One region of the Salinispirillum marinum genome, then DNA from elsewhere that is predicted to be linked to it. Evidence: predicted binding sites of a transcription regulator. Region 1 holds the regulator's gene; each other region holds the start of a gene.
The links. The regulator PhoB, encoded in region 1, activates phosphate uptake and scavenging genes when phosphate is short. The targets are predictions, from matches to a motif close to TGTCATANNNNTGTCANA.

Region 1 (3,168 bases):
TGGACGCACCCCGGGCAGCCTAACCCCACCCATCATGCGCAAGGGCTTTATTGGTGCCGGGATGTGGTGCTGCATGGACGAGGCAAGCCTTGGGTACAAGCCACCACACTGGTACCCGTGCACCAAAGGGCGCTGATCCGACGGTTACAGCGCTTGGGGCGTCGACCCCTAGGTGCATTTCTGTTCCAACAACCTAACCTTAGACGCTTGCGCATGGACTACGCGCGTTTGACGCATGGCTTGGCGCGGCGCAGTTGGTTTACTATGGGCCCGCATGAGATCATCTTAATTGAGGTGTTCTTACCCGATTTTTTTGCGTTGCCGGAAAACCACGAATCATGATGAATGACTTGCGCGAACGTCTATCGCTCTACATCACCCTCAGTCGTCTGAATCGACCGATTGGTATCTATTTGCTGCTATGGCAAACCCTTTGGGCGCTCTGGTTCGCCGCCGATGGCGTACCGCCGCTGCACGTGTTGGTGGTGTTCATCTTGGGTGTGGTGTTGATGCGGAGCGCCGGATGCATCATTAACGACTACGCTGACCGCAACTTGGATGGTCACGTTGAGCGCACCCAGCACCGCCCGTTGGCGACCGGGCAAATCAGCAGCCGGGAAGCGCTTGGCGTGGCGGCAGGACTCACCTTCTTAGCCTTTTTGCTGGTGTTGACCACCAACGGGACGACCGTACTCTGGTCCTTCGGTGCCGTGGGTTTGGCAGCGTTATACCCTTTTATGAAGCGCTACACGCATTTGCCGCAAGTGTTTCTCGGCATGGCCTTTTCCTGGTCGGTTCCGATGGCCTTTACGGCGCAAGGTGAGGCTGTCAGTGCACTGGCCTGGCTGATCTTCGCCAGCAACGTACTGTGGATCGTAGCGTATGACACCCTGTACGCCATGGTGGACCGTGAAGATGATCTGAAAATTGGTATTCGATCGACCGCCATTCTTTTTGGCGATGCAGACCGCTTAATGGTCGGCGTATTACAAGCCTTGTTCTTGTTCGGCATGATACTGGTGGGTCGCCTGAGCGACAGTGGCGCACTGTATTACTTAGGTCTAGCTGCCGCAGCCGCCTTGTTTGCGTGGCAACACCTACGCATTCGTGACCGTGATCGGGCGGCCTGTTTCTGGGCATTTTTGCACAATCACTGGGTGGGCTTGGTGATCTTCGTTGGCCTTGTTTTGGACCGCGCGCTCAAGCATTTATGGTGATAAAACCACCCTTTTGTTGACACTCTCATGAAAACGGTCATATTTCTGACATAATTCCGCAGTGTAATGGTCATCTACGAATGAACCAGCTACATAGGCGAGGTCAAGAATGTCAGGTAGAACCATTTTGGTGGTGGATGATGAAGCCCCCATCCGTGAGATGATCGCGGCAGCGCTCGAAATGGCGGGGTATCATTGCCTTGAAGCGGAAGATGCATTGAGTGCACATTCCATGGTGGTCGACCAGAAGCCGGATTTAATCCTGCTGGACTGGATGCTGCCTAACACCAGCGGCATTGAACTAGCCCGTCGCCTCAAGAAAGACGCACTCACCGGTGAGATTCCCATCATCATGCTCACCGCAAAAGGTGAGGAAGATCATAAAATTCAAGGCTTGGAAGCGGGTGCGGACGACTACATCACCAAACCCTTCTCACCACGCGAGTTGGTGGCCCGCTTAAAGGCGGTGTTGCGTCGGACCACCCCGATAGGCGTCGACAGCCCGATCGAATTGCGCGGCCTGCGGCTGGACCCCGGTAGCCACCGGGTGACCTCACATGGTCACAACCTCGACATGGGGCCTACAGAGTTTCGTCTTTTGCAATTCTTCATGACCCACGCCGAACGCGCTTATACGCGTTCGCAATTGCTTGATCAGGTGTGGGGCGGTAACGTGTATGTGGATGAACGCACGGTGGATGTGCACATTCGCCGATTGCGAAAAGCACTGGGCGAAGAGCATAGCCAAATGGTGCAAACCGTGCGTGGTACTGGCTATCGCTTCTCGGAAAAGGTTGAGCAGTCTGAATGATGAATATGCCACGCAGTGCAGGGCTCCGCAAAGCGTTGTTGTTTTATGGCCTGATCGGCCTTCTCGGCTGGCTACTGGGCTGGACACCATGGCTTTTGGCACTCGCCTTAGCCTTGCAGTTGATCTGGTCGCACTACCAAATGCAACGCACCCTGACGTGGCTACAATCGTTTGACGACAGTGAACCACCGCGCGCTAAAGGCGAGTGGGGGAAGCTACTGGACTCCCTGTGGCATTTTCGTCGCAACCACCGCAGTGAATTACGAAAATTACAAAACAGCTTACAGCGCGTACAGCGCACGGTGGAAAGCCTGTCCGACGGCTTAGTGATTATTAAGCCCAATGGAGAAATGCAGTGGTGGAACGAGGCAGCGGCCGTCATGCTGAATCTGCGGCCCGGTGATGAAGGACAAATGCTCACAAACTTGGTGCGGGACCCCGCCTTTGTCGAATTTTTTGACCGCAATCGAGATTATGTCGAGTTTGTCTGGACCAACCCCCGCACCGGCAGTTTCCTGCAGTTCACCAACAACCGACATGCGGCGGGCAACCGCTTGTTGATGGTGCGAGACATTTCCCGCTTACGGCAGCTGGAACAAATGCGGCAGGATTTCGTGGCCAATGCATCACATGAACTGCGGACGCCTTTGACCGTACTGCAAGGCTATTTAGAAACCTTTGCCGACCTCAGTGATGCCCTGCCGGAACGGTTACGCAAAGGGGTTGATTTGATGCTGGCACAAACCAAACGCATGGCGAATTTGGTCAACGACCTTTTACTGCTCACCCGTTTGGATTCCATTGATAAGCCGGTCGATGCTAAACCGGTCGATATGAACGTATTACTCAACAGCATTTTGACGGACGCACGTGCCCTAGCCAGCGAAAAAGGGCATCGGTTCGAACTGCATTTGGATAGCCCGGTAGCGCTACTCGGCGTTGAAAATGAATTGCGCTCGGCCTTCTCAAACCTGATTTACAATGCGGTGAACTATACCCCGGCCGATGGTGAAATTGTGGTGCGCTGGCGTCACGATGCGCAAGGTGGTTATCTATCCGTTACTGACAACGGTGTGGGCATCGACCAAAAGCACTTACCGCGTTTAACCGAACGCTTTTACCGGGTCGACATTAGCCGGT
Region 2 (3,168 bases), 300 kb from region 1:
TCAATACAGAACTGCTGGCGACCACCGATATTCTGGTGACCACCACCGGCAATACGAATGTGTGCGATAAGTACATGTTGGCGGCGCTTAAAAAAGGTGCTGTGGTCTGTAACATTGGTCACTTCGACAATGAAATCGACACGGCCTTTATGCGCAAGACCTGGCAGTGGGATGAGATTAAACCCCAAGTGCACAAGATCTACCGCAGTGCGGACAAAGGCGATTTCCTAATTCTGTTATCCGAAGGCCGTTTGGTGAACTTGGGCAATGCTACCGGTCACCCGAGCCGTATCATGGATGGTTCATTTGCGAACCAAGTGTTGGCGCAAATGTATTTGTATGAGCAAAAATTTGCGGATCTGCCAGCCGCTGAAAAAGCCAAGCACCTGTATGTCAAGGTTCTGCCGAAGAAGCTGGACGAAGAAGTGGCTGCCGAAATGGTACGCGGGTTCGGTGGGGTGATAACTCAACTGACGCCCCAACAAGCCGAATACATTGGCGTAGAGGTTGACGGGCCCTTCAAGCCTAACGATTACAAATACTAAAAAGCAAAGCGATAGCTCCTTGGCTACTCGCCAAGAGCGTTGATGCCGGAGCCCTTGCGCGGATCGCCGTAAATACGTCCGTGTAGGCTCGCTGAACACATCCATGTGTTCAAACGTCCGCTACAGGGCTCCGGCATCAGCGCTCTTAGCTAAGTATCATGGCCAACTTTCAGCTTTGCTTTTCTGCAAGCGCTGGACGGATGAATTGCTAGACATATGGTGGTAGAAGGACTGAGTGGCGGACTTTATGCCTGCCGTTTTGATAGAGATGGGATGTGGTATTGGAAAGGTGGTAGGTAGGCATGGAGGTATGACAGACCTTATGCCGCCATGGATGGCGTTCCCATCGCCGTGATGAATGGCGTACCTAACGCCACGGAGCATCAGCAAAGAGTAATAATGACAATGAAAACACCCATTAGTTTTGAATTCTTCCCGCCGAAAACGGAAGAAGGCGCGGTGAAATTGCAGCAAGTGCATGCCGAACTCAGCACACTGAAGCCGGAGTTCTTTTCCGTCACCTATGGTGCCGGCGGCTCCACGCAAGAACGCACCATCAATACTGTGCTTGATCTGAATGCCAAAGGCATCAGCACCGCTCCGCACCTGAGTTGCATTGGCTCTACGACTGCCTTGTTGAAAGGTTTGTTGAACCGTTACCAAGCGCACGGCATTAACCGCATTGTCGCCCTGCGCGGTGATCTACCCTCAGGTATGGGCGGCGGAACAGGTGGGGATTTCAATCATGCAATTGATCTTGTCGCGTTCATCCGCAAAGAATATGGCGATGCCTTCCATCTTGAAGTCGCCGCCTACCCCGAAATGCATCCACAAGCAGGCAGCATAGAAAAAGATATTCAGCATTTTGTCGCCAAAGCCAAAGCTGGTGCCGACTCGGCCATCACGCAATATTTCTACAATGCGGATGCTTACTTCCATTTCGTGGATCGGATTCGTGCGATTGGCTGCGATATCCCCATTATTCCCGGCATCATGCCCATCACCAACTACAGCAATCTGGCGCGTTTCAGTGATGCCTGTGGGGCTGAAATCCCACGTTGGATGCGTAAACAACTGGAAGCCTACGGTGACGACAGCGCTAGCATTAAAGCCTTTGGCTTAGACGTTGTGAGCCGGTTGTGTGAACAACTGATTGCTGGCGGTGCGCCGGCCCTGCACTTTTATTCGATGAACCAGACCGCCGCCAGCAAAGCCATTTGTGACAGATTAGGACTCTCGCCTAATTGAGAAAATAATCGAATAAGCCCAGAGGCGAAAATTTGGCAAGGCAAGAAAGCCCAAGAACGCGCAGTTTACTTAATGTAAACGAGCATTTTTGGGCTTTCTTAACAACGCCAAATTGAGAAAAGGAGCTTATTCAACCCGTAATTTGGCAAACCTTGCACTCGCCATTCGTAGGCACACTGGTCTCCACATACCGCACCCGTCTTATTGGGCTGGTGCGATCCGGTTGAATCTGAAAACGCCGACCATCACGCTTGTCTTGCGCTACGTTTGCTTGAGGAATCGGGCAACTGGTCATGATACACCTCCGTTGAAATTGAATATTAGAATACTCTTAATTATAGACTTTGCAAGTTTCTTTTGCACCCGCCACCAACCAAATATGTCATTTTTATGTCATTTTTGTGTCAGCCAATTATAATGCCCGCCTGAACGATCTTGCGGAGTTTAGTTATGGGTATTGAAAGCCCCTTGTTCCAGTTGTTTGGGCAAAGCCCCATCCAACCGCTCACCAAACACATGCACCTTACCTTAGATTGTGTGAGTGTTTTGCCTGCCTTCTTTGCCGCGGCACAGAGTGGAGACTGGAAGAAAGCCACCCAGGTACGCAGCGAAATCGAGCAACATAAGCGTGATGCCGATGTCTTGAAGAAGGACATTCGTACCCACATGCCGAATCGCTTGCTGATGCCGGTCGCACGATCTGATTTACTCGAATTGTTGATTGCCCAGAGTCGTTTGGCGGGCTCGGCGAAACGCATTTCGGGTTTGGTTTTGGGCCGTGAGATGCACATTCCCGACAGTATCTATCCTTTGTCTAACGACTTTCTAGCGATGGGCATTCAGGCGGCTGAACAAGCGACGGTGGCGATTGATGAATTAGACAACCTTCTGGAAACCGGGTTCAGCGGTAAGGAATTGAAAACGGTCGAGGCGTTGCTCGCTAAGCTGGATGACCTGGAAGAGCAGTCGGATCAATTGCAAATTTCGTTACGGCGGAGCCTTAAAGGGTTGGAAGCCAACCTGAACCCCGTTGACGTGATGTTTATGTATCAGGTTATCACCGGTATTGGTCAGTTGGCCGATTTTGCTCAACGTGTTGGTCATCGACTGCAAATTTTGATGGCCCGATAAGCTACGCGACCGAGGTTTTTATGGCGATTATTGCTGAACACGCGAATCTTTTAATCTTACTGGCCTGTATCTTCGGGCTGTTCATGGCTTGGGGTGTGGGTGCCAACGACGTTGCCAACGCCATGGGGACATCAGTCGGCTCGCGCGCACTGACCATCACCCAGGCCATCATCATTGCGATTATCTTTGAATTTGCCGGGGCTTATTTGGCGGGCGGCTCGGTCACTTCGACGATTCGCAGCGG
Region 3 (3,168 bases), on a different contig from region 1:
ACAATTTCTGCAGCATCGTATGTACCCGTGGCTGTGGTTACCTGCCAACCGCCACTGTGTTGGTCAATGCATTGAATGTCCGCTTGGACGAAGGTTACGCCCATGGTTTCCGCATGCTGCGCATAGGCCTGAACCAAGTCGCCGGGTGATTCCACGGTCCATGAATTTTGCCAATGAATAGCCGCGATAATGGAAGACGATAAGCCGGGTTGAATTTGCTCTAATTCCGCACGTTGCAACAGCGCAAACTCCACGCCCATGGTGCGCGCTTCAGCGGCATTCAATAACGCATCTCGCAAGGCTTCGTCAGTGCGGAACAACTGCAACCAACCTTTCTTTTGCACCAGCTTTTGAGCCTGTGCGGCTACTATCATCGGCTCATGTTCGTCGGTACAGAGCGCAATAATGGAGGCGTATTCCGGTACGATCTTCTTGTACCGGTCCGGCATGGAATTTAACCAATAACTGAATAGCGGGCTGGCCGCAGCGACCATACCGGCGGGGCGATAGCGAATATCAATCCGGCGGTTGGGCAGTACTTTGAGAATGGTTTTCATATCGCGCGGAAAGGCATAAGGTGCTACGGATTCACGTTGAATGATGCCTGCATTCCCAAAGGACGTTTCCTGGCCGGGTGGTCGGCGGTCCAGCAAGAGCACATCGCGGCCGCGCTGCGCCAAGTGCCACGCGACGCTCACACCAACCATTCCTGCGCCCAGTACAATCGTTTGCTTCGTCATGAGAGTGCCGTAAGAGTGCTCAAAATTTTGCTCGTGTCTTACAGTATAGAAGCAGGGTCGCCAGTTTAAAATTTAGAGTATTCTAATGTTGACCATAAGAAATATCTAATATAAGATGTTGCTCATGTGATCAGTAGATACAAACTCTAGGAGATACACCATGAGCAACATCAATATCAAAACATTTTACGACGAAGCTACCTTCACGCTGACTTATGTGGTGTCAGATCCTGCCACCAAAGATGCAGTGGTGATTGATCCCGTGTTGGACTACAACCCGATTGGCAGTAAGGTATCCGACACTTCTTATCAACAGGTGGTGGACTATGTGAAGCAGGAAGGGCTGAAACTCCATTACGTGCTGGAAACCCATGCCCATGCCGACCACCTCAGCTCAAGCCAGTTGTTCCGGGATGATTTCCCCGGAGTTCAAGTGGCGGTGAGTGAACGTATTCGTCAAGTACAAAGCGTATTCAAAGGCGTATATAACCTTGACGACAGCTTCGTTGCCAACGGTGAACAGTTTGATCGTTTGATTGAAGATTATGAAGTTCTGACGGCAGGTAGCCTGAGCATAAAAGCACTGCCTACCCCAGGGCACACACCAGCATGCCTAACGTACCATGTGGACGACGCGCTCTTTACCGGGGATGCGTTGTTTATGCCGGACTTCGGCACAGGCCGTTGCGACTTCCCAGCGGGCGATGCACGCACGTTGTATCAAGGCATTCAAAAGAACTTGTACAGTTTGCCTGATGAAACGCGAGTATTTGTTGGGCATGACTACCAGCCCGGTGGCCGCGAATTGCGATATGAAACCACTATCGGCGAAGAGAAGGCAAAAAACATTCAGTTAAAAGCCAGCACGTCGGAAGATGAGTTTGTGCAGTTCCGGGAAAACAAGGACAAGACCTTGGCCGCACCTAAGCTGATTTACCAGAGCATTCTTGTGAACATTGATGCGGGGCATTTGCCGAAGCAAGAAAGCAACGGTAAGCGGTATTTGAAGATTCCGTTGAACATCACAACAGCACAGTAGTACTCAAACTATTCGTCAGGTTAAAGCCAGCCACCTCGGTGACTGGCTTTTTGCGTTTTGTGTCGGCAAGAATATGAACGTTGTGTGAGAAGATGTCATGAAAGTGACATTTAAAAACCACAAAACGTTCACGAAACGCCTCTATTCTCTGCGCTGTCATACAAACCAGCCTAGAGGATAATATGCGTAAAACAATCATAGCGGCCGCCTTTGCAGCCCTAATAACACAACCTGCCTTGGCACAATTCAGTTTAGATCCGCGCTTTACGGATAACGATGGTGACTTGATCGCCGACATCCCCACCAATGCGTCTGAATGGGTTAATCCAAATACCTTGGTATTCGCCTATACACCGGTAGAAGATCCCGCTGTTTATGCCGATGTATGGAAGCCATTTCTGGATCATGTGGCATCAGTTACCGGCAAACGCGTGCAGTTTTTCCCTGTAAACTCGAACGCGGCCCAAATCGAAGCCATGCGCTCTGGCCGTCTACACATTGCCGGATTCAACACCGGTTCGAACCCGTTGGCCGTTGCCTGCGCCGGGTTTCGTCCGTTTGCTATGATGGCCGGTGCCGATGGTAGCTTTGGTTATGAAATGGAAATCATCACCCACCCAACGTCCGGCATCACTGAAATCAACGACTTGAAAGGTCGTCAATTGGCGTTCACCTCAGAAACGTCAAATTCGGGTTTCAAGGCACCACAAGCGTTGTTAGAGTCGAACTATCAGTTGGTTGCTAACCGTGATTATCAACCTGCGTTTTCCGGTTCACACGACAACTCCATCTTGGGCGTTGCAAACCGTGACTACGATGCCGCCGCTGTTGCAAACTCGGTATTGAACCGTATGTTGGCGCGTGATGTCGTAAAAAGCAGTGACTATGTAACCGTCTTTAAATCAGACAGCTTCCCTACTACGGGTTACGGTGTTGCACACAACCTGCATCCAGATTTGCAAGCTAAGATTCAAGAAGCTTTTTTCAGCTTCGATTGGGCAGGCACGACGCTTGAAGCCGAGTTTTCGCAATCTGGCGAAGCGCAGTTTATCCCCATCACATTCCAGCGTCATTGGTCGGTGATTCGTGATATCGATGCGGCTTTGGGTGTGCAATACACCTGTCGCTAAGCCTTAGTATATCCCAGCGTCATTTTACGCTTGATTGAACGAGCACTCGTGCAGGCGAGTGTTCGTTTCTGTGGTTTCACTGGTTTTAACACTGTGCGTGGCATCGCGCATGGCGGAGTTCATCATGCTGACGGTTGAAGCATTAAACAAAATCTACAAAACGGGCGATAAAGCCCTTTCCGACGTGACCTTTACGGTGCCCAAAGGGCAGGTGGTGGGGTTGATCGGGCCTTCTGGCGCGGGGAAGTCAACCTTAATT

Region 2: the regulator PhoB is predicted to act here: its motif matches at 2,174-2,191, upstream of ACFOSD_RS04070 (TIGR00153 family protein).
Region 3: the regulator PhoB is predicted to act here: its motif matches at 1,873-1,890, upstream of phnD (phosphate/phosphite/phosphonate ABC transporter substrate-binding protein).

The regions. Positions count from the first base shown of each region.
Region 1 is NZ_JBHSAL010000001.1:1,163,601-1,166,768, reverse strand. Features, by position in the region: gene ACFOSD_RS05455 (chorismate--pyruvate lyase family protein) at 1-342, shown strand, start outside; gene ubiA (4-hydroxybenzoate octaprenyltransferase) at 339-1,217, shown strand; gene phoB (phosphate regulon transcriptional regulator PhoB) at 1,327-2,028, shown strand; gene phoR (phosphate regulon sensor histidine kinase PhoR) at 2,025-3,168, shown strand, end outside.
Region 2 is NZ_JBHSAL010000001.1:863,995-867,162, forward strand. Features, by position in the region: gene ahcY (adenosylhomocysteinase) at 1-545, shown strand, start outside; gene metF (methylenetetrahydrofolate reductase [NAD(P)H]) at 945-1,793, shown strand; gene ACFOSD_RS04065 (hypothetical protein) at 1,924-2,088, opposite strand; gene ACFOSD_RS04070 (TIGR00153 family protein) at 2,244-2,924, shown strand; gene ACFOSD_RS04075 (inorganic phosphate transporter) at 2,945-3,168, shown strand, end outside.
Region 3 is NZ_JBHSAL010000002.1:339,899-343,066, forward strand. Features, by position in the region: gene ACFOSD_RS08700 (NAD(P)/FAD-dependent oxidoreductase) at 1-740, opposite strand, end outside; gene ACFOSD_RS08705 (MBL fold metallo-hydrolase) at 901-1,779, shown strand; gene phnD (phosphate/phosphite/phosphonate ABC transporter substrate-binding protein) at 1,962-2,909, shown strand; gene phnC (phosphonate ABC transporter ATP-binding protein) at 3,034-3,168, shown strand, end outside.